DNA from 3 places in the Arthrobacter sp. Y3222053 genome. Region 3 is predicted to be linked to each of the others. Evidence: riboswitches for the same ligand, from Rfam matches in the RefSeq annotation. Region 3 holds a riboswitch; each other region holds the start of a gene.
The links. Region 3 has a riboswitch for S-adenosylmethionine ahead of AC5RUW_RS05370 (flavin reductase family protein). Riboswitches for the same ligand answer to the same signal wherever they lie in the genome.
Positions count from the first base shown of each region.

Region 1: it holds a riboswitch for S-adenosylmethionine, as region 3 does, so the genes downstream of both, AC5RUW_RS08780 (bifunctional o-acetylhomoserine/o-acetylserine sulfhydrylase) here and AC5RUW_RS05370 (flavin reductase family protein) in region 3, are expected to answer to the same signal.
Region 2: it holds a riboswitch for S-adenosylmethionine, as region 3 does, so the genes downstream of both, AC5RUW_RS04010 (ABC transporter ATP-binding protein) here and AC5RUW_RS05370 (flavin reductase family protein) in region 3, are expected to answer to the same signal.

Region 1 covers NZ_JBNHIA010000003.1:139,277-148,538, forward strand. Annotated here, with positions in the region: gene AC5RUW_RS08740 (YibE/F family protein) at 1-79, opposite strand, end outside; gene AC5RUW_RS08745 (GNAT family N-acetyltransferase) at 165-1,073, opposite strand; gene AC5RUW_RS08750 (glycine--tRNA ligase) at 1,073-2,461, opposite strand; gene AC5RUW_RS08755 (DMT family transporter) at 2,622-3,617, opposite strand; gene AC5RUW_RS08760 (RNA-binding S4 domain-containing protein) at 3,708-3,944, shown strand; gene AC5RUW_RS08765 (alpha/beta hydrolase) at 3,941-4,618, opposite strand; gene AC5RUW_RS08770 (SGNH/GDSL hydrolase family protein) at 4,690-5,586, shown strand; gene metX (homoserine O-acetyltransferase MetX) at 5,611-6,744, opposite strand; gene AC5RUW_RS08780 (bifunctional o-acetylhomoserine/o-acetylserine sulfhydrylase) at 6,741-8,060, opposite strand; SAM riboswitch class IV at 8,138-8,253, opposite strand; gene AC5RUW_RS08785 (VOC family protein) at 8,510-9,160, shown strand.
Region 2 covers NZ_JBNHIA010000001.1:826,938-836,199, reverse strand. Annotated here, with positions in the region: gene AC5RUW_RS04020 (type I phosphomannose isomerase catalytic subunit) at 13-1,119, shown strand; gene AC5RUW_RS04015 (LLM class flavin-dependent oxidoreductase) at 1,120-2,511, opposite strand; SAM riboswitch class I at 2,518-2,610, opposite strand; SAM riboswitch class I at 2,793-2,958, shown strand; gene AC5RUW_RS04010 (ABC transporter ATP-binding protein) at 2,964-3,782, shown strand; gene AC5RUW_RS04005 (aliphatic sulfonate ABC transporter substrate-binding protein) at 3,908-4,948, shown strand; gene AC5RUW_RS04000 (ABC transporter permease) at 4,948-5,832, shown strand; gene acs (acetate--CoA ligase) at 5,823-7,853, shown strand; gene AC5RUW_RS03990 (hypothetical protein) at 7,850-8,110, opposite strand; gene AC5RUW_RS03985 (O-acetylhomoserine aminocarboxypropyltransferase/cysteine synthase family protein) at 8,259-9,262, shown strand, end outside.
Region 3 covers NZ_JBNHIA010000002.1:233,945-243,206, forward strand. Annotated here, with positions in the region: gene AC5RUW_RS05355 (sensor histidine kinase) at 1-471, opposite strand, end outside; gene AC5RUW_RS05360 (APC family permease) at 615-1,997, opposite strand; gene aspS (aspartate--tRNA ligase) at 2,124-3,929, shown strand; gene AC5RUW_RS05370 (flavin reductase family protein) at 4,038-4,544, opposite strand; SAM riboswitch class IV at 4,593-4,712, opposite strand; gene AC5RUW_RS05375 (PhzF family phenazine biosynthesis protein) at 4,860-5,696, shown strand; gene AC5RUW_RS05380 (nitronate monooxygenase) at 5,723-6,823, shown strand; gene AC5RUW_RS05385 (acVLRF1 family peptidyl-tRNA hydrolase) at 6,827-7,480, opposite strand; partial or broken gene AC5RUW_RS05390 (replication-associated recombination protein A) at 7,658-9,049, shown strand.

The sequences.
Region 1 (9,262 bases), on a different contig from region 3:
CCAGCAGCAGGTTGGCGCGGCGTCGGGCCGCGGCGGCCTGGGCGGTGGGCGGGGCGTGGTTGCCGTGCGAGTGTCCCATCAGGTCCCTTCAGGGAGGGGGTCCGTGCACATGCCTGCGCACGGACCCGTTTCCGTTGCTGCCGGCCGGTCGGCCGGGTTACTGCCTAGTCGCTGAGGATCAGCGTCGCTTCTCCGGCCTGGCGGGCGGCCCCGAACTGTTCGAGGCGCTCCACCAGCCCGGCCAGGGCGGTCATCGACCCGTCGACCTCGAGCTGCACCGGGTACTGGTGGGCCAGCATGGCCAGCAGCGATTCCAGTGCGGCCTCGGCCTCGGACGGCGGCAGCGTCGTGTCGTAGCCGACCAGCACGTCCGCCGGATCGTCCGTGCGCTCGTGCGTGTAGCTGATGGCGAACGCGGCGATCTTCCCGCCCTCCCGGCCCGGCCGGTCCCGCAGGACCACCGCGCCGGAGGCGCCCGCGGCGTCGCCGAGCAGCATCTGCTGCGCCCGGCCCACGCTCATCTCCGCCCGGTCCCAGCCGTGGACGGCGTTGTAGAAGTCGGCCACGGCGCGGGTCAGCTCCACCGATCCGGTGGCGGCCTCCTCCAGCTGCGGGCCGGCGTCGTCCTGGAAGACCGGCAGCTTGATTCGCCCTGCCTCCAGCACCACCACGCGGGAGCGCTGGATCTCGGCCAGCCCGGCGGCGCGGGCGAAGGCCTCGGCGGCGGAGCCGGGCTCCACTTTGGCCCGCAGCTTCCGGGCGCCCGACGGCGCGCCCTCGGCCTCGCGGCGCAGCATCGCCAGCAGGGTGGAGCCGAGGCCGGCACGCCGGTTGTCCCGGGCGACCTCCACATAGGCCCAGAGCCGGTCCGGATGCAGGCTGGTTTCGTAGACGACGCCGGCCGCCACCGGCACGCCGTCGTCCTCAGCCACGATGCAGCGGCTCCAGGGCTCGTTCGAGGACGGCCGCAGCATGGCCCGGAACTGGGCTGCCTGCGGCGTCTCCGGGTCGCCCCAGAGCTGCAGCAGCGCCAGGTCGTCGTCTTCGCGCCATTCGCGGTACTGCAGGGACATCAGGCGCCGATCAGCCGTGCGGCCAGGTAGCCCTCGACCTTGTCCAGGCTGACCCGCTCCTGCGACATGGTGTCGCGTTCGCGGACGGTGACGGCCTGGTCCTCGAGCGTGTCGAAGTCCACGGTGATGCAGAACGGGGTGCCGATCTCGTCCTGGCGGCGGTAGCGGCGGCCGATGGCCCCGGCGTCGTCGAAGTCGATGTTCCAGGTGCGGCGCAGGCGGGCGGCCAGCTCCTTGGCCTTGGGCGAGAGGTCCTCGTTGCGGGACAGCGGCAGCACGGCGGCCTTGACCGGGGCCAGGCGCGGATCCAGGCGCAGCACGGTGCGCTTGTCGACGCCGCCCTTGGCGTTGGGCGCCTCGTCCTCGGTGTACGCGTCCACCAGGAACGCCATGAAGGAGCGGGTCAGGCCGGCGGCGGGCTCGATCACGTACGGGGTGAACCGCTCGTTGGTGGCCTGGTTGAAGTAGCTCAGGTCGGTGCCGGAGTGCTTGGAGTGCGTGCCCAGGTCGAAGTCGGTGCGGTTGGCGATGCCTTCCAGCTCGCCCCACTCGGAGCCCTGGAAACCGAAGCGGTACTCGACGTCGGTGGTGCCCTTGGAGTAGTGGCTCAGCTTCTCCAGCGGGTGCTCGAACAGGCGCAGGTTATCCGGGTTGATGCCCAGGTCCACGTACCAGTTGAACCGGTTCTCGATCCAGTACTTGTGCCATTCCTCATCGGTCCCCGGCTCGACGAAGAACTCCATTTCCATCTGCTCGAACTCGCGGGTGCGGAAGATGAAGTTGCCCGGCGTGATCTCGTTGCGGAAGCTCTTGCCGATCTGGCCGATGCCGAACGGCGGCTTCTTGCGCGATGTGGTGAGCACGTTGTTGAAGTTCACGAAGATGCCCTGCGCGGTTTCGGGGCGCAGGTAGTGCAGGCCCTCCTCGTTGGCCACCGGGCCGAGGAAGGTCTTGAGCAGGCCCGAGAACTCCTGCGGCTCGGTCCACTGGCCCTTGGTGCCGCAGTTGGCGCAGGCGATGTCGGCCAGGCCGTTCTCGGGCGCATGGCCCTTCTTCTCCTCGTAGGCCTCTTCGAGGTGGTCGGCGCGGTAGCGCTTGTGGCAGCTCAGGCACTCCACCAGCGGGTCGGAGAAGACCTCGACGTGGCCGGAGGCCTCCCAGACCTGCCGGGGCAGGATCACCGAGGAGTCCAGGCCGACGACGTCCTCGCGGCCGCGGACCATGTGCTGCCACCACTGCTTCTTGATGTTTTCCTTCAGCTCCACGCCGAGGGGACCGTAGTCCCACGCGGACCGCGACCCGCCGTAAATCTCACCCGACTGGAAAACAAACCCGCGGCGCTTGGCCAAGGAAATGATGGAATCGAGTTTGGACTTGGTCGAAGCCATGAAGTGGTACCCGTTCTTTCGTGTCTGTGCAGGCCGCTGGGTGCGGTCCGCGCGTGGGCCCGCCGCGCCGTCGCACCGCAACCGGATCGGGTGCAGCGCCAGGCGTTCAGCGGGCAAAGCTCTATTGGTACCAGCTTACGGTCCGCGCCGCGAAAGCCGGTTACCGGCGCTGTCCGGTGCCGGCGTCGGCGCCGGCGCCGGCCCGCTTCAGGCCGGGCGTGTTCCAGGGCAGCGTGGCCACGACGATGGCCACGAGGGTCAAGGCGGTCCCGAGTACGGTCGCCGCAACCACGGTGGACCCCGGTGCCGGCAGGACGAGGTCCAGCAGCAGGGAGCCGATCAGCTGCCCGGCGATCATCGCCAGGCCGGTCAGCAGGACACCGAGCGGGCGCACCAGCACGGCGGCCATGCCCACGTAGATGACGCCCAGCGGGCCGCCGATGTACAGGTACCACTCCCCCGGCAGCGGGCCGGCCGTCCCAGCCACTGCCGCCTTGACCAGCCAGGCCAGCAGCAGGACGGTGGTGCCGGCCACCAGGTTGACCAGGGTGGCCGCGAGCGGCGTGCCGTAGTGCAGGGTGGAGGTGCCGTTCATGGCCTGCTGGAAGCTGATGAGCATCCCGGCTGTGAGCGGCAGCAGCACCGGCAGCAGCAGGGACCAGCCGGCGGCGGCGTCGAACCCGGGGCTGACCGCCCAGGCCACGGCGGCAAGGGTGAGCAGCGCGGCGGCGGTGCGCAGGACAGTGATCCGGCGCCGCCCGCCCGGTCCCATGCCGAGCCGGTCCACCAGCAGGCCGGTGAGGGTCTGCCCGGCCACGGCGGCGACGGTGAAGACCGCCACGCCCAGGGTGGCGACGGTCAGGGACTGCGAAAGCACGAACAGGCCGCCGACGGTGCCGGCCAGCACGTACCAGCGCGGAAACCGTCCCTCCCGCAGGGCGGGCAGGATCCGCGCCGCCCCGGCCCGGCCCGCCGGCAGCACCAGGCACACCGCAACGATGCAGGCCAGGCCCACCAGGATGCTTGCCAGGGCCGCGCCGACGCTGTCCCCCATCCGGCCGGCGAGCGCCCCGTTGGCGCGCGCCTGGGCCGGCATGGCCATGCCGGCCAGCACCGCCAGCACCAGCCAGATTCCCGTGGGCACCCTCGTCTTCACCGCCCCAGCCTAGGTGACCGGCGCCGGTCCGTGCAGACAGGGCGGCACCGGTCCGCGCCGGCAGGCGGGCGGGTGCGGCAGAATGGTTCCATGCCTACCCCTGAACCGATCGACCTGCCCATCCGTGATGACATGATCCGCCTGGGCCAGCTGCTCAAGCTCGCCAACCTCGCCGAGGACGGCACCCAGGCGAAGGAGTTCATCGACAACGGGCTGGTTCAGGTCAACGGCGTCATCGAGGAGCGTCGCGGGCGGCAGCTGCACCCGGGCGACGTCGTCAGCGCCAACGGCGAGTCCGTGCGGATCGTCGCCGACGGCGTGTCCTAGGAGTCCGCGCCTTCCCTGGTACCGGCGCCGCGCAGCACCGTGTGGGTGAGGAACTCCCGCACGTGCCCGAGTTCCTGCATGTTGATCGAGTGGCCCATGTTCGCGTAGAGGACCTTGGTCAGCGCAGTGTGGCCGTTCAGCCACTCGTTCGTGAATTCGATGCGCGGCTGGTCGATCACGGGATCCGCCTGGTCCCGCCCCCAGAAGAACGGCACCCCGCGGGAGGCGAGCTCGGCGTCGTGGAAGAACGGGTCTTCCCCGGCCGGCAGCACGAAGCCGGAGAGCCCGACGACGGCGGCGTAGTCCGCGGGCCGGTGCCGCAGCAGCGTGCTGGCCACCGCCATGCCCATGGAGAAGCCGAGCAGGCTCACGCTCGGGTGCTGCCCGCGCACCTGCTGGAGCCAGCCGTCGACGTCGGACACGGCGTCGACCACCCGCTGCAGGGAAAAGTCCGGCTCATGCATCAGCGGGAACCAGGTGTAGCCCGGTCCCAGCGCCTGCGGAGCGCGGACGGAGGCAATCGTGAAGTCGCCCGGCAGGTAATCCGCCAGGCCCATCAGGTCCTCCTCGTTGGCCAGGTAGCCGTGGAACAGCACCAGCAGCGGGGTGCCGGCACGCTCGCTTTCAGGCTTCGACCAGAGCACGACGGGATTCCAGGGAGCACGTTCAGTCATGATCGCATTCTGGCAGGAGACGGGCGCGGAGAATAAACCGGCATTAGCGGAACCGTTGCCGGCTTGGCAGGATGGGCCCCGTGACTGAACATCCCGATCTGCCCGCAGAAGAGACCCCCGCCGCCTCCGAGCCGTCCGCCGGCGGCGCCGTCGCCCATCCGTGGCACCGGTATGTCGCCCTGGGTGACTCCTTCACCGAAGGTATCGGGGACCCCAGTCCGGAGAGCCCCGGCGGCCACCGCGGCTGGGCGGACCGCGTCGCGGAGGAACTGGCGGCTGACCATCCGGACTTCGCCTATGCCAACCTGGCCATCCGCGGGCGGCTGCTGGCCCAGATCGTCGCCGAGCAGCTGCAGCCGGCGCTCGACCTGAAACCGGACCTCGTGAGCATCTGCGCCGGAGGCAACGACGTCATCCGCCCCGGCGGTGATCCCGATCGGCTCGCCGAGCGCATGGACGAGACCGTGGCCGCCCTGCGCGGATCCGGCGCGACGGTGCTGCTCTTCACCGGGCCGGACATCGGCAACACTCCGGTCCTGGGCAGCGTTCGCGGCCGGGTGGCCATCTACAACGAGAACCTGCGCACGGTCGCAGCCCGCCACGACGCGGTGATCGCTGACATGTGGGCTCTGCAGGCCCTCGCCGATCCCCGCATGTGGGCCCCGGACCGGCTGCACTTCTCACCGCTGGGCCACCACACCATTGCCGCCATGGCACTGGAGTCCCTCGGCGTTCCGCACCATCTGGAGCCCCTGGAGACCAAGCCCCTGCCGCCGAAGAACTGGCGCACGGCGCGCACCGAAGACCTGGTCTGGGCGCGCGAGCATCTGATGCCGTGGGTGGTACGGCGGGTCCGGGGCCGCTCCTCCGGCGACGGCATTGCCGCCAAACGACCCGACGCCGGACCCATCTTCGGCGAAGGAACGCCCCCCGGCTCCGGCGAGGCGGCAGGGCCCCTCGGCGGCTGAGCCGGGGCCCGGTCAGCGCGGACCTCAGGCGAAGAAGGTTCCGCGCAGCGTCCCGGCGACCTGGTGCACATCGGTGAGGAACCCGTCGTGGCCGATCGGCGCGCTGATCAGGTGCACCGGCGGCGATCCCGGCAGGGCCTCGGCCAGGCGCTGCGACTGCTCCGGAAAGTACAGCCGGTCCGAATCAACGGCGGCAATGAAGAACTCCGCTGTGCACCCGGCCACCGCCTCGGCCAGGCTGCCCCGCCCCCGGGTGACGTCGTGGCTCATCAGCGCCTCGGTCAGCACCAGGTAGCTGTTGGCGTCAAAGCGGTCCACGAGCTTGCGGGCCTGGTGGTCAAGGTAGCTCTCCACCTGGTAGCGCCCGCGGTCGGCGGGCCGGGGCCCGCCCAGCGGCTCCTCCCCCGGCTGCGGCGCCCTCCCGAACCGGTACTCCAGCTCGGCCTCGGACCGGTAGGTGATGTGCGCGATCCGCCGGGCCAGGCCCAGGCCCGCCGTCGGCGGCGCGCCGTCGTAGTAGTCGCCGTCGTTGAACAGCGGGTCCAGGCGGATGGCCTGCACCTGCGCCTGCGCGAACGCGATCTGCTCAGCGGTGCTGGCGGCGGTGGCGGCGATGACGGCGCAGCGGGCCACCCGCTCAGGTTCCGTCACCGCCCACTCCAGGGCACGGGCACCGCCCAGGGATCCGCCGAGCACCGCGTGCCAGCGTCCGATGCCGAGCAGGTCCGCCAGCCGCGCCTCCGCCCGCACTGCGTCGCGGATCGTGACGAACGGGAACCGTGAGCCCCAGGGCCGGCCGTCCGGCGCCGCGCTGGCCGGGCCGGTGGAGCCGTAGCAGCCGCCCACCATGTTCACCGAGACCACGAAGAACCGGTCGGTGTCCACGGTGCGGCCGGGACCCACCAGCGGGTCCCACCAGCCCGGTTCGTCGCTGTCGCCCTGTGCGACGTGCGTGCTGCCGGTGAGCGCGTGCGGCACCAGGACGGCGTTGGAGGCGTCCGCATTGAGGGTGCCCCAGGTCTCGTACCCGAGGACGACGTCGGGCAGGTACCCGCCGGTTTCCAGATCCAGGGAGCCGATCGAAACCTGCTGCAGCACGCCGTCGCCCGGGGGCAGGTCCCGGGACGGGGCCTGGGGCCAGGAGGTCGTGGCCGTCACCGGGCCGCCTTCGCGGCACGGAAGCCGGCGTCGAGGTCCGCGAGGATGTCGTCGATGTGTTCCAGCCCGACGGCGAGCCGCACCAGCCCGGGGCTCACCCCGGCTGCCAGCTGCGCCTCGGCGCCGAGCTGGCTGTGCGTGGTCGACGCGGGATGGATCACCAGCGAGCGCACGTCCCCGACGTTGGCCACATGCGAGTGCAGCTCCAAGGCGTCAACGAACCGCTTCCCGGCCTCCACTCCCCCGGCGATTTCGAAGGACACGATGGCGCCGGTGCCCCGCGGGCCGTACTTCAGGCCGCGCTCATACCAGGGGCTGGATTCCAGGCCCGCATAGGCCACCGACTCGACGTCGTCGTGCCCTTCCAGCCAGCGGGAGACGGCGGCGGCGTTCTGCACGTGCCGTTCCATGCGCAGGCTGAGGGTCTCCAGGCCCTGCGAGATGAGGAAGGCGTTGAACGGCGAGACGGCGGAGCCAAGGTCGCGCAGCAGCTGGACGCGGGCCTTGAGGATGTAGGCGAGGTTCGCGCCGAGCGGACTGCCCACCCCCAGGTCCCGGGCGTACACCAGCCCGTTGTAGCTTTCGTCCGGGGTGTTGAATCCGGGGAACTTCTCCGGATCGGCGGCGAAGTCGAAGTTGCCCGAGTCCACGATGGCGCCCGCGATCGCGGTGCCGTGGCCCCCGAGGTACTTGGTGGCCGAGTGCACCACGATGTCGGCGCCCCATTCGATCGGGCGGATCAGGTACGGCGTCGAGAGCGTGTTGTCCACGATCAGCGGCACTCCGGCCTCGTGGGCCACCGCGCTGATGCCCTCCAGGTCCAGCACGTCCTGGCGCGGATTGGAGACCACCTCGCCGAAGAAGGCCTTGGTGTTCGGACGGACGGCAGCCCGCCACTGCTCCAGGTCGTCGGGGTTGGCGACGAACGTGGTGTCGATGCCGAACTTCTTCAGCGTGTGCTTGAAGAGGTTGTAGGTGCCGCCGTACAGGCTGGGGCTTGCCACGATGTGGTCGCCGGCCTGCGCCAGGTTGAGGATCGCGAAGGTTTCGGCCGCCTGGCCGGAGGCGAGCAGCAGCGCGCCGACGCCGCCCTCGAGCGAGGCGATCCGGTTCTCGACCGCTTCCTGGGTGGGATTGCCGATGCGGGTATAGATCGGTTCCAGCTCCGCGAGCGCGAACCGGTTCGCAGCCGACTCCGCGCTTGGGAAGACGAACGAGGTGGTCTGGTAGATGGGCAGGGCACGCGCCCCCGTGGCGGCGTCGGCCGTCTGCCCGGCATGGATCTGACGTGTTTCGAAGGACCAGTCGCTGGACACTGTCACTCCCTAGGTTCCAGGGGGCCCGCCCGCTGACGCCCCGTGCCGGCGTACGCCGAAGGAGGCGACGGGAACGGGACCCGCGCTTGCCGGACGCCTTGTGGCGCCGGGCCTGGTCTTCACCCGGGGCACCCCACCGCGGTTGGAGGGTTGCCGGCCAGCAAGCCGGGGCTTCGTGCTGGCACTCATGACCTGCCCACTATGAAAACAGGGCTGCCGGGCCGGTGCAACCATGTGTCCTTCGGTGACCGGCAGGGCACGCCGGTCTCCCTGCACCGGGAGGAGGCTCCGCCGTCGTTCTTCCGGCCGCTCCCGCCCGTGCCGGGCGGAGACTACACAACCCATCGACATTAGGAAGCCTGCGTACTATTTTCGGGCCCTCCTGGTCCGAAATTCGGGTAAGGCGAGCCTTATTCGTGGTATGGAACACAACGTGCCACAATGACGCCATGCGTTTGGATCATGTCTCTTATGCCTGTGAATCCGACGGCCTGCTGGCCACCACGGAGAGGATCGCCGAGGCGCTGGGCGCCGACTTTGTGAAGGGCGGAATCCATCCCCGCTTTGGCACACGGAACATGATCCTCCCCCTCGCCAACCACCAGTACGTGGAGGTTGTTGAGGTCCTCAACCACCCCGCTTCGGACAAGGCGCCTTTCGGCCAGGCCGTGCGGGCCCGCTCCGAGAACGGCGGCGGGTGGATGGGCTGGTGCGTGGGGGTCGAAGATCTCGCCCCCTTCGAGGAGCGGCTGGGCCGGGCGTCCGTTCCGGGCAACCGCAAGTTCCCTGACGGGCGGGAGCTCACCTGGCGGCAGATCGGCATCAACGGGCTGATCGCCGACCCCCAGGTGCCCTACATGCTCCGCTGGGACGACGGCACCGAGGACCTGCACCCCTCCAACGCCATTCCCGGCATGCCGGGCAAGGTGAAGCTGAACTCCCTGACCATCGCCGGTTCCGCTGCCCGGGTTACCGAGTGGCTGGGCAGCCCGGTGGGCGAACCGCTGGAAAACGTCGATGTCACCTGGATCGCGCCCGCCGGCACCCCTGGCATCATGTCCGTGACCTTCGAAACCGGCCACGGTTCCGTCACCATCTAGCGCTTCCACTGGGGCTGCCCGGTGCCGGATCGCTGCCGGTTTGGGTTTCCGCTGCCACTGCGCCGTGGCAGAGGGCGCCCAAACCGGCAGCGGCTCGGAAGC
Region 2 (9,262 bases), on a different contig from region 3:
TAAGTGACCCCCGTGCGTACTGATTCCGCACTCTCAAGGTCCGGAGCGCCCGCTCCCCGACCTTCTTCCCCTTCTCCCCGCAGCCTGCTCATCGACTGGAACCCGGAAACGTACCGGCAAACGCTGGCCCGGTTCACTCCGGAGCAGGCCGCTGCGTTGCCGCATCCGGTGACCGGGTCCGGCTCGCCGTTTCCCTTCCGCCTCTGGGTCCTGGATGCCGAGGTTCCGCTGCCGATCATGTTGCACCCGCATTGGGAGCAGGCTCTCGCGGGCTTTGTGCGGGAACAGGCCCGCGGCGTGCCGCTGGGCGCCGGAAACCGCAACTACAAGGACCGCGAGCCGAAGTGTGAGGTCGCCGTGGCCCTCACGCCCCTGCAGGTGCTTGCCGGGGAACGGACCATGGAGGAGCTCCAGGCCATCGCCGACGGCTTGGAGCTGCCCTGGCTGCATTCCTACCTCCGCTTCCGCCATGAGACGGCCGTCCACTCCGTGCTCCGCATGTCGCCGGGCGAACTGGCTGCCGCCCTGCGGGAAACCGCCGACGCCGTGGAGCGGGCCCAGGGTCTTGACGGACCTGCCGCGGAGGCGGCGGCCGTGGTGCGCCGGCTGCAGCAGCTCTTCCCCCGGGACCGCGGCATCCTGCTGGCCGTCTGCATGCAGCTGATCCAGCTCGATCCCGGCCACGCAGCCGTGATTCCTCCGGGATGCCTGCACACGTATCTCTCCGGCCAGGCCGTGCTGGTGATGGGCACCTCGGAGAATGCGCTGAAGGCCGGCCTGACCAAGGAGTACGTGGACCTCTGTGAACTCCAGCAGCTGACCGGCGGCGGACAGCCGAACCCTTCCCCCCTGCCCGTGCCCGACGTCGGCGACGGCGAACAGCGCATCCCTCTCTGGAGCGGCGGCCTGGACCTGCGGAGGGTGGTCGTGGCCGAGGATCCCAAGCAGGTGCGGGTAGGACCGTTCAGCGTCCTGCTGGCGGCGACGGCGCCCGCCGGAGTCACCGTCCACGGGGCCGCCGCGGACCTGGAGCCCGAAGCGAAGGTCCTCTACGTCGGAGAACCCGCGACGGCCACCTTCACCGGGCCGTCCCAGGTTTTCGTGGCCTCGACGCTCTGATCAGCGGGAAACCTCCGCGAGCCGGAACCGCGCGCCGCGGTGGGTCGCCGGCAGCTTGTCCCCCGCGCCGAAGAGCTTGTGCCGGAGCGTGCCCGGCTCATACGCCGTCCGGTACGCGCCGCGCTTCTGCAGCTCCGGCACCACGAATTCGACGATGTCCTCGAACGTGCCCGGAGTGATGGCGTAGGCCAGGTTGAACCCGTCCACGTCGGTGTCCTCCACCCAGCGGATCAGCTCCTCGGCCACCTCGGCGCCGGAGCCCACCAGGCGCGGGCCCAGTCCGCCGATGCCGGCCGCGGCGGCGATGTCGCGCACCGTCCACGGTTCCGCGCCGTCGTCGCCGGTTTGGAAGTTCGCGACGGCGGACTGGATGGCGTTGGACTGCACGTCACCGATGGGGGCGTCCAGGTCGAATTGTGACAGGTCGATGCCCATCCACCCCGACAGCAGCGCGAGCGCGCCCTCGGTGCTGGCGTAACGCTGGTACTCCTCGTGCTTGGCGGCGGCGGCCTCCGCGGTGGCGTCGGTGATCACGGTCAGCAGCGTGTAGATCTTCACGTCGTACCGGTTCCGGCCGGCGGCCTCCACCGCGTCGCGGATCCGCTGCACGGTGGCCTTGAGCTTCGCTTTGCTGTGCGCGCCGACGAACACCGCCTCGGCGTTCTCGGCGGCGAACGCGACGCCGCGCGGCGAGGCTCCGGCCTGGTAGATCACCGGGGTGCGCTGCGGCGAGGGTTCGGTGATCGCGATGCCCGGCACCGTGAAGTACTTGCCCTCATGGCGGATCGGATGCACCTTCGCCGGGTCGGTGAACACGCCGGTTTCCGGATCGCGGACGACGGCGTCGTCCTCCCAGGAGCCTTCGAGCAGCTTGTAGACCACCTCGAGGTATTCGTCGGCGTGGTTGTAGCGCTCGTCGTGTTCGAGCTGGTCCGTCTGGCCCATGTTCCGCGCCGCGGAGGGCAGGTAGCCGGTGACGACGTTCCAGCCCACCCGGCCGCGGGTCAGGTGGTCCAGGGTGGCCAGGCGCCGGGCGAAGGGGTACGGGTGCTCGTAGGCGGTGCCGGCGGTGACGCCGAAGCCCAGGTGCTCGGTTACATGCGCCATGGCCGAGACGGTCAGCAGCGGATCGTTGACCGGCACCTGCGTGCCCTGGCGCAGGGTCGCGTCGTTGGAGGCGCCGTACACGTCGTAGGTGCCCAGCACGTCGGCGATGAACAGGCCGTCGAACAGGCCCTTCTCCAGGGTCTGCGCCAGGTCCGTCCAGTAGCCCAGGTCCGTGTAGCTGGCCGAGCGGTCCTGCGGATGCCGCCACAGGCCGGGCGACTGGTGGCCCACGCAGTTCATGTCGAAGGCGTTGAAACGGATCTGGCGGCGCGCGGAAGCAGGCATGAGATTCCTCCATCGGTCCTGGCAGTAGCACCGTCCCTGCGGAACAGGGGGTTGCTGCGGCGTCGACGAGCCAGGTCTCTCGGCCGCTCCGGATGGGTACGCGTCCCATCGTGGGCCGATCCCGGCCCGGCTGGCAAACGTTCCGGGTCACAGGCCGTAATGCCCGACGCCGGGCAGCACTCCTCTGCGCCGGAACGACGGCCGGCACCGGGCCGGGCAGGTGCAGGAAATGTTACGACCGGACTTGCCGGATCCCGGGGCGGGGGCGTTTAGTGGTCTCTTGACCATCCCGAGCGGCTGAGAGACCTGGCTCCGTGACGCCGCAGCAACCCTGGTCGCCGTGCTTCCTCCTTGAGGCGCGGTGATAACGAGGAGACCGCCGCAGGAGGCCCGCACTGCGGGTCCAGGGCGATCTCCGTAGGGTGCTACTGCCAGGATCGATGGAGAAATCTATGACACCTGTGCTGGCATCCCAGTCCCCTGCCGCCGCCGAGACCCGGCGCGGCTCCGCCCTTCCCGTCACCTTCAGCGCCCTGGAACGGACCTTCGGCTCCGGGCCCCAGGCGCACACCGTGCTCCGCGACGTCGACTTCGAGGTCCGCGCCGGTGAGGTGCTCGCCATCCTCGGCGCCTCCGGCTGCGGCAAGTCCACCCTGCTGCGCGCCGCCGCAGGCCTGGACCACCCCACCCGCGGCTCCGTCCTGATCGACGGCACCCCGGTCTCCGGCATCGACGAACGCTGCGCCGTCGCCTTCCAGGAACCGCGGCTGCTGCCGTGGCAGACCCTGCAGGCGAACATCGCCATGGGCCTGCCCCGCGGCATCAGCGCCAGCGCCGGCAAGGCCAAGGTGGCCGAACTGCTGGAGCTGGTGGAGCTCGGCCGGTTCGCCAAGCACCGCCCGACGGCGGTCTCCGGCGGCATGGCCCAGCGCGCCTCCCTGGCCCGTGCACTCGCCCGCACCCCCGGCGTCCTGCTCCTCGACGAGCCGTTCGGCGCCCTGGACGCGCTGACCCGGCTGAAGATGCAGGACCTCCTGCTCGACATCCACCGGGCGACCCCCGCCACCGTGCTGCTCGTAACCCACGACGTCGACGAGGCACTGCAGCTCGCGGACCGGATCATCGTCCTGGGCCGCGACGGCGGGGCACCCGGCGCCACCATCACCCGGGTCATCGACGTACCCGGCGAGCGCCCGCGGGACCGCGCCTCGGCCGAGCTGGCCCGAATGCGTGTCGAGCTGCTCGAAAGCCTCGGCGTCGAACGCCGCTAGGCCCCCGACGCCACCGGATCCCTCCGCTTCCCCTTCCTTCCGTCCCGCCGTCGTCCTCCCGACGCCGGCTCCGGGACCTTCGTGTCCCGACCCCAGCTTCAGCACGTTCCCAGCAAAGGACTCCCATGAACAGCCGTTCCCTCCGCCGCCCGATCACCCTGCTGGCCGCCGCGGCCGCCGCCGTCTCCCTGGCCCTGACCGGCTGCGTGGCCGGCGAGGACGCCGCCGATCCCGCCGCCGCGGGCACCGGCGACGGCGGCACCCTGAACATCGACTTCGCCACCTACAACCCGCTGTCCCTGGTCATCAAGGACCAGGGCTGGCTGGAGGAGACCCTGGCCGAGGACGGCGTCGAGGTGAACTGGGTGCAGTCCGCCGGCTCCAACAAAGCCAACGAGGCGCTGCGCGCCGGGGCGATCGACGTCGGCTCCACCGCCGGCTCGGCCGCCCTGCTGGCCCGCTCCAACGGCTCCCCGATTAGGACCATCAGCATCTACTCCCAGCCGGAATGGGCAGCCCTGCTGGTGGCCCCCGACTCCGGGATCACCTCGGTGGCGGACCTGGCCGGCAAATCCGTGGCCGCGACCAAGGGCACCGACCCGTACTTCTTCCTCGTCCAGGCGCTGGAGGAGGCCGGGCTGGAAACCTCCGACGTCACCGTGCAGAACCTGCAGCACGCGGACGGGCGCACCGCCCTGGAGAACGGCTCCGTGGACGCCTGGGCCGGGCTGGACCCGATCATGGCCGGCGCCGAGCACGCCGGCGCCGAACTGTTCTACCGCAACCTGGACTTCAACACCTACGGGTTCCTGAACGCCACCGAGTCCTTCCTCGAAGAACAGCCCGAGGTCGCGCAGGCCGTGGTGAACGCGTACGAGAAGGCCCGCGCCTGGGCTGCCGAGAACCCGGAGGAAACCGCGCAGATCCTGGCCGACGTCGCCGGCCTGGACCTGGAGGTGGCCCGCACCGTGATCCTCGAACGCAGCAACCTCGACGTCGACCCCGCCCCGGGCGAGGCGCAGCGCACCGTCCTGGAGAAGGTCGGCCCGAGCTTCGTGGAGACCGGCGACGTCGCAGACCAGGCCGCCATCGACGAGGCCATCGCCACCCTGCTCGATGACTCCTTCGTGCAGAAGGCCGATCCGGCCGCGGTCAAGGACTCCTGATGGCGCAGATCGGCAACCCCTACCTGACCGGCGACAGCACGGCACCGGCTTCAGCGGCCGGGACAGTGGACGGCCGGCCTGACTCAGCGCAGCCCGCCGTCGCCCGCCGCGCTCCCGGTGCCGGCCTCCTCGGCAGCCGGTGGGCCCGGCTGGGCCTCGGCCTGCTGGTGCCCGCCCTGATCCTCGCCGCCTGGCAGGCCGTCACCGCCGCCGGGCTGTTCAGCCCGGTGCAGCTGCCCTCCCCGACGGCCGTCGCCACCGCCGCCTCCGACCTCATCTCCCGCGGCGAGCTGGGCCTGCACGTGGCGATCTCCACCCAGCGGGTCCTGATCGGCTTCGCGATCGGCGCCGCCCTCGGCCTGGTGCTCGGCGCCCTGCTCGGCCTGTCCCGGCTGGCGGACGTGCTGCTCGGCCCGGCGATCGGCGCGCTGCGGGCGGTGCCGTCGCTGGCCTGGGTGCCGCTGCTGATCCTCTGGATGAAGATCGGCGAGGACTCGAAGATCACCCTGATCGCGATCGGCGCGTTCTTTCCGGTGTTCACCACCGTCTCGCTGGCCCTGCGCCATGTGGACGCGAAGCTGGTGGAGGCCGCCCGCGCCTTCGGCCTGAACGGGCTGCGGCTGCTGCGCACGGTGCAGCTGCCCGCCGTCGTGCCCTCGGTCTTCTCCGGCCTGCGGCTGGCCCTGGCCCAGGCCTGGCTGTTCCTGGTGGCCGCGGAGCTGATCGCCTCATCGATGGGGCTGGGCTTCCTGCTGACCGATTCGCAGAACAACGGGCGGACCGACCGGCTGCTGCTGGCCATCGTGCTGCTGGCCGTGATCGGCAAGGCCACCGATGCGCTGCTGGGCATCGTCGAGCGGTGGGCGGTGCGGCGATGGGCCTGAACCTCACCGATGCATTGCAGCCCGGCCACGCGGGCGTTCCGGCGGCCAGGCCCGACGGCGCCGGCGGCTTCGGCGGCTTCGGCGGCTTCGCCTCCGAGGCGGAGCGGATCGCGTTCTGGGAGGACGCCGCCCGCCGGCTGCAGTGGGAGACGCCCTGGCACACCACGCACACCTTTGACCGGCCGCGCCGGCTCTCCGGCCCGGAGGTTCCGGCGGCCGACGCCGAGTACACCGTGCCGACGATCGAATGGTTCGCCGGCGGCACCCTGAACGTGGCGGTGAACTGCGTGGACCGGCACGTGGCCGCCGGGCGCGGGGACAAGGTGGCCCTGCACTTCGAGGGCGAGCCCGGCGACCGCCGCACCGTCACCTACGCCGACCTGCAGCGGGAGGTGTCCCGGGCCGCCAACGCGATGCTGTCCTTGGGCATCGGCCGCGGCGACCGGGTGGTCATCTACCTGCCGGTCATCGTGGAAACCATCGTCATCACCCTGGCCTGCGCCCGGATCGGGGCCGTGCATTCCCTGGTCTTCGGCGGCTTCTCCGCCGAGGCGCTGAAGTTCCGGGTGGAGGACACCGGCGCCAAGCTGCTGGTCACCACCGACGGGCAGTTCCGCCGCGGCGCCGCCGTCCCGGTCAAGGCCAATGCCGACGAGGCGGTCTCCGGCGACAACGCCATTGAGCACGTGCTCGTGGTGCGCCGCACCGGCTCGGACATCGCTTGGACCGAGGGCCGGGACCTGTGGTGGCACGAGACCGTGGACACCGCCTCCGACGTCCACGTTCCCGAGGCGTTCGACGCCGAGACGCCGCTGTTCATCATGTACACCTCCGGCACCACGGGAAAGCCCAAGGGCCTGGTGCACACCATGGGCGGCTACCTCACCCAGGCCTCCTGGAGCCATGAGTACCTGTTCTCGCACCCCGGCCCCGCGCAACGGGACGCGGATGTGCACTGGTGCACCGCGGACCTGGCCTGGGTCACCGCGCACACCTATGAGATCTACGGGCCGCTGTCCAACGGCGTCACCCAGGTGATCTACGAGGGCACCCCGGCGGTGCCGCACCCGGGCCGGCATTTCGAGATCATCGAACGCTACAAGGTCACCAGCTACTACACCGCGCCCACCCTGGTCCGGTCCCTGATGGGCGCCTTTCCCGACGGCGTGCCGGACACCTGGGACCTGTCCTCGATCCGGCTGCTCGGCACGGTGGGCGAAGCGGTGAACCCGGAGGCGTGGCGCTGGCTGCGGCAGAACCTGGGCCGCGGCGAGGTGCCCATGGTGGACACCTGGTGGCAGTCCGAAACCGGGGCCACCATCCTCTCCCCCCGTCCCACGGACTCTTCGTTCAAGCCCGGCTGCGCCACCCGCGCCCTGCCCGGCGTCTCCACCCGGATCGTCGACGAGGCCGGCGCCACCGTCCCTGCGAACACCCAGGGCTTCATCGTGGTGGACCGGATCGGCCCCGCCATGGCACGCACGGTCTGGGGCAACCCGCAGCGCTACCTGGACTCCTACTGGCGCGCCTACGCCGAGCAGGGCTGGTTCCTGGCCGGCGACGGCGCGAAGTACGACGACGACGGCGACACCTGGATCCTCGGCCGGGTGGACGACGTGCTGAACGTGTCCGGGCACCGGCTGTCCACCATCGAGATCGAGTCCGCGCTGGTCTCCCATCCCTGGGTGATCGAGGCCGGCGTCTGCCCGGCCGCGGATCCGCTCACCGGGCATGCGGTCGTCGCGTTCGTGGTGCTGTCCGAGGACGCCGAGCCGGAGAACGCCACCACGGTGCTGCGCGCCCACGTCGCGAAGCTGATCGGCCCGATCGCCAAGCCCGCCGCCGTCGTGCCCGTGCCGGACGTGCCGAAGACCCGTTCCGGCAAGATCATGCGCCGGCTGCTCACCCAGCTGTTCGAAGGCAGCACGCTCGGCGACACCACGAGCCTGCAGAACGAGCCGTGCATCCCGGCGATCGCGCGGATCTGCGCGTCGCGGCGGGCCGGCGGGACGGCGGCCTAATGCCGGCGCGCCAAGGTCACCCGATCCATCACCACGGAGCCGCCGACGAGTTCCTGCACCCGCAGAAACTCCGTGGGCGAGACCTCCAGCACCATCGTGTCGGCCCGCGGCGGCAGCAGCTCCTCGTGCCCGCCCTCCATCAGTTCAAGCAGCAGCGCGGTGGCCTCCGCCTGCGGCATCGGATCGGTGAAGGTGATGGTGTGCGTGGCGGCGGCCCGGCGGTATCCGGTCTCAATCACGATCACGTACTCGTCCATTGCCGGTTCCCCTCGTCCGTGGTCCGTCCGCAGGGGCTGCGGCCCTGGCCGGCCCGGCCCCGTCCCCCATTCTTGGCCGCACCGGAGCAAGTTGCAACGCCTGCCCCGCCCGCAGCCGCCCAGTCCCCTCAGGAAGGAGCACTCTGCCATGAGTGACCGCCCATTTGGTTTCCGCACGCGCGCCCTGCACGCCGGCGGCACCCCGGACGCGGTGCACGGTGCCCGCGCCGTGCCCATCTACCAGTCCACCTCGTTCGTGTTCAAGGACACCGACGACGCCGCGAACCTCTTCTCGCTGCAGAAGTACGGCAACATCTACTCGCGGATCGGCAACCCGACGGTCGCCGCGTTCGAGGAGCGCATCGCCGCCCTGGAGGGCGGGATCGGGGCGGTCGCGACGGCGTCGGGCATGTCCGCCGAGTTCGTCACCTTCGCCGCGCTCTGCTCCTCCGGGGACCACATCGTGGCGGCCTCCCAGCTGTACGGCGGTACGGTGACCCAGCTGGACGTGACCCTGCGCCGGTTCGGGATCGAGACCACGTTCGTGCCCGGCACCGATCCGGCCGACTACGCGGCGGCCATCCGGGAGAACACCAAGGCCGTGTACGCCGAGGTGGTGGCCAACCCCTCCGGCGAGGTCACCGACATTGAGGCCCTCGCGAAGGTGGCGCACGAGGCCGGGGTGCCGCTGATCCTCGACGCCACCCTGTCCACCCCGTACCTGGTGCGGCCCTTCGAGCACGGCGCGGACATCGTGATCCACTCCGCCACCAAGTTCCTGGGCGGGCACGGCACCACCTTGGGCGGCGTCGTCGTCGAATCCGGGCGGTTCAACTGGGGCAACGGCAAGTTCCCGGCGATGACCGAGCCGGTGCCCTCCTACGGCAACATTTCCTGGTGGGGCAACTTCGGTGAGTACGGGTTCCTGACCAAGCTGCGCTCGGAGCAGCTGCGCGACATCGGACCCACGCTCTCCGCGCAGTCGGCGTTCTCGCTGCTGCAGGGCGTGGAGACCCTCGCCCCGCGGATGGATGAGCACCTGGCCAACGCCCGTGCGGTGGCCGAGTGGCTGGAGGCCGACGAGCGGGTGGCGTGGGTGTCCTACGCCGGGCTGGAATCCCACCCGCATTACGAGCGGGCAAAGAAGTACCT
Region 3 (9,262 bases):
CGCCAGCACGGTCGTCTCCACGTCGCGGTAGGAGGCGGCGACGACCACCACCATGACGGCCGCGAGGGCCTGCGCCACGCGGGCCGTTGCCCGGCTCAGCCGTGGGCGGCCGTACAGGATGCCGGAGTAGATGGCCTCGAAGGTGAGCAGGAAACCGGTCACGCCCGCGTCGGCCAGCAGGCACAGCACCGCCGCCGGGCCGGTCAGCGCGAGCATGAGCGGGACGTTGGCGCTGCGGAAGAGCAGCCCCGCGCAGCCGAGGAGCAGATAGGCGAACCAGTCCCAGGGCGGCCCGGGCAGCCCGGAACCGGGCAGGAACGTCGCGACGTTGGCCTGCATCAGCATCAGCACTGATCCGGCCGCGAAATAGCCGGCGGCGGCAACCACGCCGCCGGGCCAGATCCGGGGCCCGGGGCTGCCGGCGGCGGGGACGGCGCTGCCTGCGGCGGGCGGAGAGCTGGCGGAGGACATGCCTTCACCCTAGCCAGCCGCGCGGCCCCGGCACGTCCCCCGAACGGAGGACATGCCGAAGCCGGGCCCGGAGGAGCGGGATGGCCGGCGCAGGAGGCCGGAGGCGCGGCTCGAGGCGCGGCCCGGATGCGCCGGCGGTACGGTCAGCCCGGCGGCGGGAGCAGGCCCGGGGCGTCCTGCCCGCGCCGGAAGCTCAGCCGCACCACCAGCCCGAACAGCAGCACGATCCCCATCCACGCGATCACCAGCGGCGGCAGCGCCAGGGCCAGCAGCAGCGCCCCGGCCAGGCCGAGGAAGTTGAGCAGCCGCGGGGCGAACCACGGGCGGGTCCGCAGGGCGAAGGCCCCCATCGCCGTCACCGCCGCATACAGGAGCAGTCCGAAGGACGCGGCTGCGAGGAGGGTGGTCAGCTCCGTGCTCAAACACAGCAGCACGACGACGGCGCCGGCCGCCGCCTCCGCCGCCCACGGCTGGGCCTGGACCCGGGCTGCCAGCGCCGACCCGGGCAGGGCCTGCCGGTTGCCTGCCGGATGCCCGGAGCCGGGGACGCTGCCGGATTCCGAACCGGCGCTGCGGAACAGCCGCGGCAGGTCGCCGTCGTCCGCCATCGACGCCGCAGTGCGTCCGATGGCCCCGATCAGTGCCCACGCGCCGCCCAGCCCGGCGACCGCGGCGGCGGCGGTGACCGCTCCCGTGCCGACCGTGCTCTGCACCGACTGGACCGGGACCAGCAGAGGAGCCTCGGCGACCGCGAGGGCGGACGGGCCGAAGAAGGCCAGCAGCGACTCGCCCACCGCCAGATACAGGGCGAGGACGACGGCGACGGCGGCCGGCAGCGCCCGCGGAATGTTGACGCCGCTGCGCCTCACCTGCGGCCCCATGGACGCCAGCCGCGAGTAGCCTGCGAACGCAAAGAACACCACCCCCGCGGCCTGCAGCACCCCGGCGGCGGTGGGCTCCTCGGGTGCCGGCAGTCCCGCCGTCGGCCGCTCCGGGACGCTGAACGCGGCGATGGCCGCGAACCCGGCCACCGCAATCACGAAGGCCACGATGAACCTCGACGCCCAGGTGCCGCGGACGGCACCGAGGATGTTGGCCACGGTGAGGGCCGCAACGGCCGCCGCGGCGGCGATTCCGGCACGGTCACCGAAGACGTAGGTGCCGAAGGTCAGCGCCGCGGTTCCCGCGGCCGCGAGCAGCGCGCAGATCAGCAGCCAGCCGGTGAGGAAGCCGGCGTAGGGTCCCAGCAGCATGCGTGCCGCGGTGCGCGCGGCTCCGCCGTCGCGCAGCCAGCCGCGGTCCGTGCCGGGCAGCCGGTCATCGACCGCGCCGGCGAGCTGGTAGGTGGACACCGCACAGCAGTAGGCCACCAGGGCCGCGATGAGGCAGGGCGCCAGCAGCAGGCCGCCCGAGGCGGCGACGGCCGGCGGGAACACGACGAACAGCCCGGTCCCGATCATGGATCCCAGCCCGGCCATGGTGGCATCGAAGCCGCCGAGGGGACGCACGGGCTTGCTGCTGGGCATGGACCTCCTGCCGGGCCGCAGGCGGCGGCGGGGAAACGGAGCGAACACCGGTAAACTCTTGTGGAGATCTCTATTCACCTTGAGCGGGAACCGTGTTTTCCGCAAGCAATCTTTGAGAGGACTGCTTTGCTGCGCACACATGCGCTTGGCACCCTGAGGGCCGAGCATATTGGTCAGACCGTCACCCTTGCAGGCTGGGTGGCCCGGCGCAGGGACCACGGCGGCGTCGCCTTCCTCGACCTGCGTGATGCCTCCGGCGTGGCGCAGGTGGTGGTGCGGGAGGAGGAGGTCTTCCACGGGCTGCGCAACGAATACGTCCTGCAGATCACCGGCAAGGTGGAAAAGCGGCCCGAGGGCAACGAGAACCCGGCGCTGGCCACCGGCGAGGTGGAGGTCATCGCCGACGAGGTGGTCATCCTCAACACCTCCGATCCGCTGCCCTTCCAGATCGACGAGCATGTGGAGGTCGGCGAGGAAGCCCGCCTGAAGCACCGCTACCTCGACCTGCGCCGCCCGGCCCCGGCCGCCGCGCTGCGCCTGCGCTCCGAAGCGAACCGGGTGGCCCGCGAGCTGCTGCACGATGAGGGCTTCGTCGAGATCGAAACCCCCACCCTGACCCGCTCGACGCCTGAAGGCGCCCGCGACTTCGTCGTTCCGGCCCGCCTGGCCCCGGGCTCCTGGTACGCCCTGCCGCAGTCCCCGCAGCTGTTCAAGCAGCTGCTGCAGGTCGGCGGGTTCGAGAAGTACTACCAGATCGCCCGCTGCTACCGCGACGAGGACTTCCGCGCCGACCGGCAGCCGGAATTCACCCAGCTGGACATCGAGGCCAGCTTCGTCGAGGAAAACGACATCATCGCCCTGGGCGAGCAGATCGTGAAGTCGCTGTGGAAGCTGATCGGCGTCGAGATCGAAACCCCGATCCGCCGCATGACCTACGCCGAGGCCATGGCGAAGTACGGCTCCGACAAGCCCGACCTGCGGTTCGGTCTGGAACTGACCGAACTCACCGAGTTCTTCAAGGACACCACCTTCCGCGTCTTCCAGGCCCCGTACGTCGGCGCCGTCGTGATGCCCGGCGGTGCCTCGCAGGCCCGCCGCACCCTCGACGCCTGGCAGGAATGGGCGAAGCAGCGCGGCGCCAAGGGCCTGGCCTACGTGCTGGTCCAGGAGGACGGCAGCCTGACCGGCCCGGTGGCCAAGAACCTCACCGACTTCGAGCGCGAGAACCTGGCCGGCACCGTCGGCGCCCAGCCCGGCGACTGCATCTTCTTCGCCGCCGGTGACCAGTCCTCGGCCCGGGCGCTGCTCGGAGCCGCCCGCGTGGAGATCGGCCACCGCACCGGACTCATCAATCCCGGCGACTGGGCCTTCGTGTGGGTTGTCGACGCGCCCATGTTCGAGCCCGCGGCAGCGGCCGTGGCAGCCGGTGACGTCGCCGCAGGAGCGGGGGAGTGGACGGCCGTGCACCACGCGTTCACCTCGCCGAAGCCCGAGTTCCTCGACACGTTCGACACCGACCCCGGTTCCGCGCTGGCCTACGCCTACGACATCGTCTGCAACGGCAACGAAATCGGCGGCGGGTCCATCCGTATCCACCGCCGTGACGTGCAGGAGCGCGTGTTCAAGGTGATGGGCATCTCCGAGGAAACCGCGCAGGAGCAGTTCGGGTTCCTCCTGGAGGGCTTCAAGTACGGCGCCCCGCCGCACGGCGGCATCGCCTTCGGCTGGGACCGGGTGGTGGCCCTGCTGGCCGGCGCCGAGTCCATCCGCGACGTCATCGCGTTCCCGAAGTCCGGCGGCGGCTACGACCCGCTGACCAACGCTCCGGCTCCGATCAGCGCGCAGCAGCGCAAGGAAGCCGGCGTCGACTTCAAGCCGGAGAAGAAGCAGGACAAGCCTGCCGACGCTCCCGCTTCCCCGTCCGGCCGGTAACGAAGCCGGGCCTGTAGCCAGGTCCGGTCTGCGACGAAGCCCGGCTGCCGTGTTGGCAGCCGGGCTTCGTGCGCTCCCGCCCCGAGGCGGCCCGGCCCGCAGGCGGGGTCAGGCGAACGCCGGCACGCTCAGGTTCCGGAACGCGGACCCGTGGAAGACCAGCGGTTCGTGCCGTTCCTCGTGCGTGGAGTAGCCGTGTACCCGCAGCAGCACCACGGCGTGGTCTCCGGCCGGGACCTCGTTCTCCACCGAGCATTCAAGCCAGAGCGCAGCCTCGTCGAGGAACAGTGCGCCGGTTTCCGCCTGGTGCAGGCTGAGGCCGGCGAAACGGTCCCCGTCGCGGGAGGCGATCTGGCGGCAGACGCCGTCGTGCCCGGTGCCGAGGACCGAGACGCCGATCCTGCCGGCCCGCTTCAGGACCGGCCAGGTGCGGGAGGAGTTCTGCACGGCGAACATCACCAGCGGCGGATCGAGGGAGACCCCGACGGTGAAGGACGACGCGACGATGCCCTGCGGGCCGCCGTCGACCTCTGCGCAGAGAGCGGCGATGCCGGAGGGGAAGCGCCCGAAGGCACGGCGCAGGGCGGTCGGCTGGAGATCGGTAACAAGTGTCATGGGACGTCCTCTGCCTGAGGCGCCCTCCGCGCTGCTGCATGCGAAGGGACGCTGTACTTGCCGCAGCGGGAAATCCACCGGAGCGGCCGAATCGTCACCTGGAGCACCCCGCTACGGCGAGAGGGTTGCCGTCCAGCCGGCCAGGGCCTCTGGCTGGAACTCTTGATTCTGGCTCCCAATCTAGGGCCGGCACGGTCGAGGGGCAAACGGCCCGGCCGACGGCGGGCCCGGGCCGCAACAGTTTGTAACGCCGCCTGAACGCAGGGCGCGCGTCGTCGGCGCAGCCGCCCGGCAGCCCGGTAGTAGGGTGTGGGCATGAGAGAGCGCTGGTTCAAGCAGGTGGACGTGTTCGGCAGCAGCCCGTATCTGGGCAACCCCGTGGCCGTGGTGCTGGAGGGCCAGGACATCTCCGACCAGGCCATGCAGCAGTTCGCCCGCTGGACCAATCTCTCGGAGACCACGTTCCTGATGCCGCCGACCATCGCCGGCGCCGACTACCGCGTCCGGATCTTCACGCCGAACGGGGAGATCCCGTTCGCCGGGCATCCCACGCTGGGCAGCTGCCACGCCTGGCTGGAGGCGGGCAACCGGCCCCGCACTCCCGGCACGGTGCTCCAGGAGTGCGAAATCGGCATCGTCACCCTGCACGCCAACGCCGGGCTGGCCGCCTTTGAAGCTCCGCAGCTGCGGCGCAGCGGCCCGCTCGACGACGCCACCCTCACCCAGGCGGTGACGGCCCTGGGCCTGCGCATCGACCAGGTCCGCGACCATGCCTGGGTGGACAACGGACCCGGCTGGCTCGGCCTGCTGCTGGCCGACGCCGAGACGGTCCTCTCGCTCAAGCCCGACAACGCCGCCCTCGGCAGCCTGCGGGTGGGCGTGATCGGCCCCTACGAGGACACCTCGGAGGCCGATTTCGAGGTCCGCGCCTTCGTGCCGGCCCTCGGCATCGCCGAAGACCCCGTCACGGGCAGCCTCAACGCCGGCCTGGCCGTGTGGCTGATCGGCGCGGGCCTGGCGCCCGACCGCTACGTGGTGAGCCAGGGCACCGCCGTCGGGCGGAAGGGCCGGGTGCGGGTCTTCCAGCGCGACGGCGGCATCTGGGTCGGCGGCGAGTCCGTCACCTGCGTCGACGGCTCCGTCCGCCTCTGACCGACCGATGACCCGAGGAGCCCGCTGTGTTCAGCCTCTATGACCTGCCGCGGCGGATCATCGCCGCCCCCATGGCCGGCGGCCCGTCCACGCCCGAACTCGCAGCCGCCGTGTCCGACGCCGGCGGCCTGGGTTTCCTGGCCGGAGGCTACCTGGCCGCCGATGTGCTGGAAGGCCGGATCGCACGCCTGCAGGACCTGACGCGGCGCCCGTTCGGAGTGAACCTTTTCGTCCCGGACGCGGCCAACACGCAGGAGACGGCGTCCACCTCCGGCACCGGCCCGGACGCGTACGAGGCGGCCGCACAGTACCGCGGCCAGCTGCTTGATGAGCAGGCCACGGGTGCCCTGCCGCCCACGCGGCAGCCGCTGCCGCTGCCTGACGCCGCCGACGACGACGGCTGGGAGGCGAAGCTGGGCCTGGTCCTGGAGATGTCGGTACCGGTGGTGTCCTTCACCTTCGGGGCGCCCACCGCCGAGGTGGTGGGGCAGCTGCACGAGGCGGGAACCGCCGTCGTCATCACCGTCACCGACCCCGAGGAGGCGGAAGCCGCCGTCGGATCCGGGGCGCGGATCCTCTGCGTCCAGGGCCCCGACGCCGGCGGCCACCGCGGCACGCTGCGCACCGCCGCCGAGCCGGGCACCGATGCGCTTCCGGACCTGCTCGAGGGTGTGCGCACCGTCCTCGGGGACGTCCTGCCCGGACCGCGCGAAACAGTGCAGCTGATCGCCGCGGGCGGGATCAGCGGGCCGGGGCAGGTGGCGGAGCTGCTGACGGCCGGGGCGGACGCCGTCCAGGTGGGCACGGCCCTGCTGCTGGCGCCTGAAGCCGGAACGCACCCGCTGCACCGCCAGGCCCTGGCGGGGGAGCGGTTCGCCGATACGTCGCTGACCCGGGCCTTCTCCGGCCGGTGGGCACGCGGCCTGACCAATGACTTCATGCGCCGGCACCGTGACGCGCCGGCCGCCTACCCGCTGGTCAACCAGATCACCCGGCCGCTGCGGGCGGAAGCCGCCGAGCGGGGAGACGCCGACCTGATGAGCCTGTGGGCCGGGCGGGGCTTCCGTGAGGCCCGCCCGCTGCCGGCTGCCGGGATTGTCGAGGAGCTCTGGGCCGGAGTGCGCTGAGCGTCAGTCCGGCAGATGGATGGTGACGGCTACGGAACACGCGTCGGATGCAGCTCTGCGCAGCGACGCGAGGTTCGGGTCCTGCACATCGACCGGGCGCAGCAGCGGCAGCCGGCTCCATGGCTGCAGGGCCCTGGCCTCCCGCAGCTGGCTGATCAGCAGCCGGTCACCGCCGGCGGCCAGATACTGGGGCGCGGCGTCCCCGGCCGATGCTGCGGCAAAGAGCACCGCGGCCGCTGATGCCGCCGCCTCCACCAGTGCATCGGCCTGGTTGGCGCGCCGTCGGGCGTAGCGCTGCTGGGAGCCGCCGCCTGCGGCGGTCCGGCCCTGCACATACCGGCTGCCCGTCTTGGAACGCAGCAGCCGTCCCTCCCTGGCCACGCCCACGGCCCAGCCGCCGCGGCGCACCAGCACCAGCCCGACGGTGCGCGACTGGCCGGCCAGCGCAGCGAGGCGCCCGACGTCGTCCGCACCGCGTCCGGGACGTCCGTCCTCAGGCCAGGGCGCAGCCAGCACGGCCCGGGCACCGTTCGCCGCTGCCGCCTCCAGTCCCTCATCGGTGGCCGTGACCGTCAACGGCCCCTGGGCGGCGGCGAAACGGTCGAGCCAGCCGGCCAGCCGGGGGCCGGGCACGCTCGTCCGACGGGTTACGGTCATGATCAGGTCCTTGCGGTGTGCTGGGAGGGGTCGGGGCCGGTGCTGGGTGGATCGCTGGCGGTGCGGTGACTCTGTCGAGTCTGCCAGACCCCGCCGGCCGGACCCTGCCTCAGCACTTCCGGGGGTGCTGCGCGGCCGGCGCCGCGGACTGTCCGCGGGCACCAGTAGGCTGGAACGGTGAGCGATTTGTTCAGCAGCGCCTTCGATGAGGACCGGGACGACGCCGACGAGGCGCCTGCGGGAAGTGCGGCGCGGCGCCCGCGCAGTCCGCTGGCGGTCCGGATGCGGCCCCGCAGCCTGGACGAGGTGGTCGGGCAGCAGCATCTGCTCGGACCCGGCTCGCCGCTGCGGACCCTGGCTGAGTCCGCCGATGACCGGAACCCCGCCGGCCCCACCTCGGTCATGCTCTGGGGCCCGCCGGGCACCGGCAAGACCACCCTTGCCCATGTCGTGGCGCGCGGCGCCGGGCGCAAATTCGTGGAGCTGTCCGCCATTACCGCCGGCGTGAAGGACGTCCGCCGGGTCATGGAGGAAGCCCTCACCAACCGGGACCTGCACGGCATTACCACCGTGCTGTTCCTCGACGAGATCCACCGTTTCAACAAGGCCCAGCAGGACGCCCTGCTGCCCGGCGTGGAAAACCGCTGGGTGGTCCTGATCGCTGCCACCACGGAGAATCCGTCGTTCTCCGTGGTCTCCCCGCTGCTGTCCCGGTCCCTGCTGCTGACGCTCCGGCCGCTGACGGAACAGGACATCGCCGGGCTGCTCAACCGGGCGGTGGCGGACGAACGCGGACTCGCCGGCCGGGTCACGTTGAGCGACGAGGCCCTCGAACACCTGGTCCGGCTTGCCGCCGGCGATGCCCGGCGGGGCCTCACCGCTTTGGAGGCGGCCGCCGGCGTCGCCTTCTCGGAACGCGGGTCCGACGACGGCGGGGTGCCGGTGATCCTGCTGCCGCACGCCGAAAAAGCGCTCGACGTGGCGGCGCTGCGCTACGACCGGGCGGGAGACCAGCATTATGACGTCGCCAGCGCCTTCATCAAATCCGTCCGCGGCTCCGACGTCGACGCCTCGCTGCACTATCTGGCACGGATGCTGGAAGCGGGGGAGGACCCGCGCTTCGTCGCCCGGCGGATCATGATTTCCGCCGCCGAAGACATCGGCATGGCTGATCCCACCGCCCTGCAGACCGCCGTTGCCGCGGCGCAGGCCGTGCAGCTGGTCGGCATGCCGGAGGCCCGGATCATCCTGGCCGAGGCCGTGGTGCACCTGGCGACGGCACCTAAGTCCAACGCCGCCTACGCGGGAATCAACGCCGCAATCGCCGATGTCCGCGCCGGCCGGGGCCAGGGGATCCCTGCGCATCTGCGCGACGCGCACTACCCGGGGGCGAAGCAGCTGGGCCACGGCCGCGGCTACGTCTATTCGCACGACGCACCGCACTCGGTGGCGCGGCAGCAGTATCCGCCGGACGACCTGGTGGGCCGCAACTACTACGAGCCCACCGGCAACGGCGTGGAGCGGGAGATCGGGCCGCGCCTGGAACGGCTGCGCGGCATCATCCGGGGCACGCCGATGCCCCTGCGGGCGGCACCGGCGGCGGCCCCGGCACTGGCGGCGGCTGCGGCTGCTGCGGCCGCTGCGGCTGCTCCGGAAGCGGTTGCTCCGACGGCGGACGCGCCGGCTGCTGCCGGAGACGCGGCTCCGGTATCGGAGGTGGCGGCCGCCAAGCCCGCGACGTCGACGGCCGTGCCGGAAAAGCCTGTGTCGGAAATGCCTGTG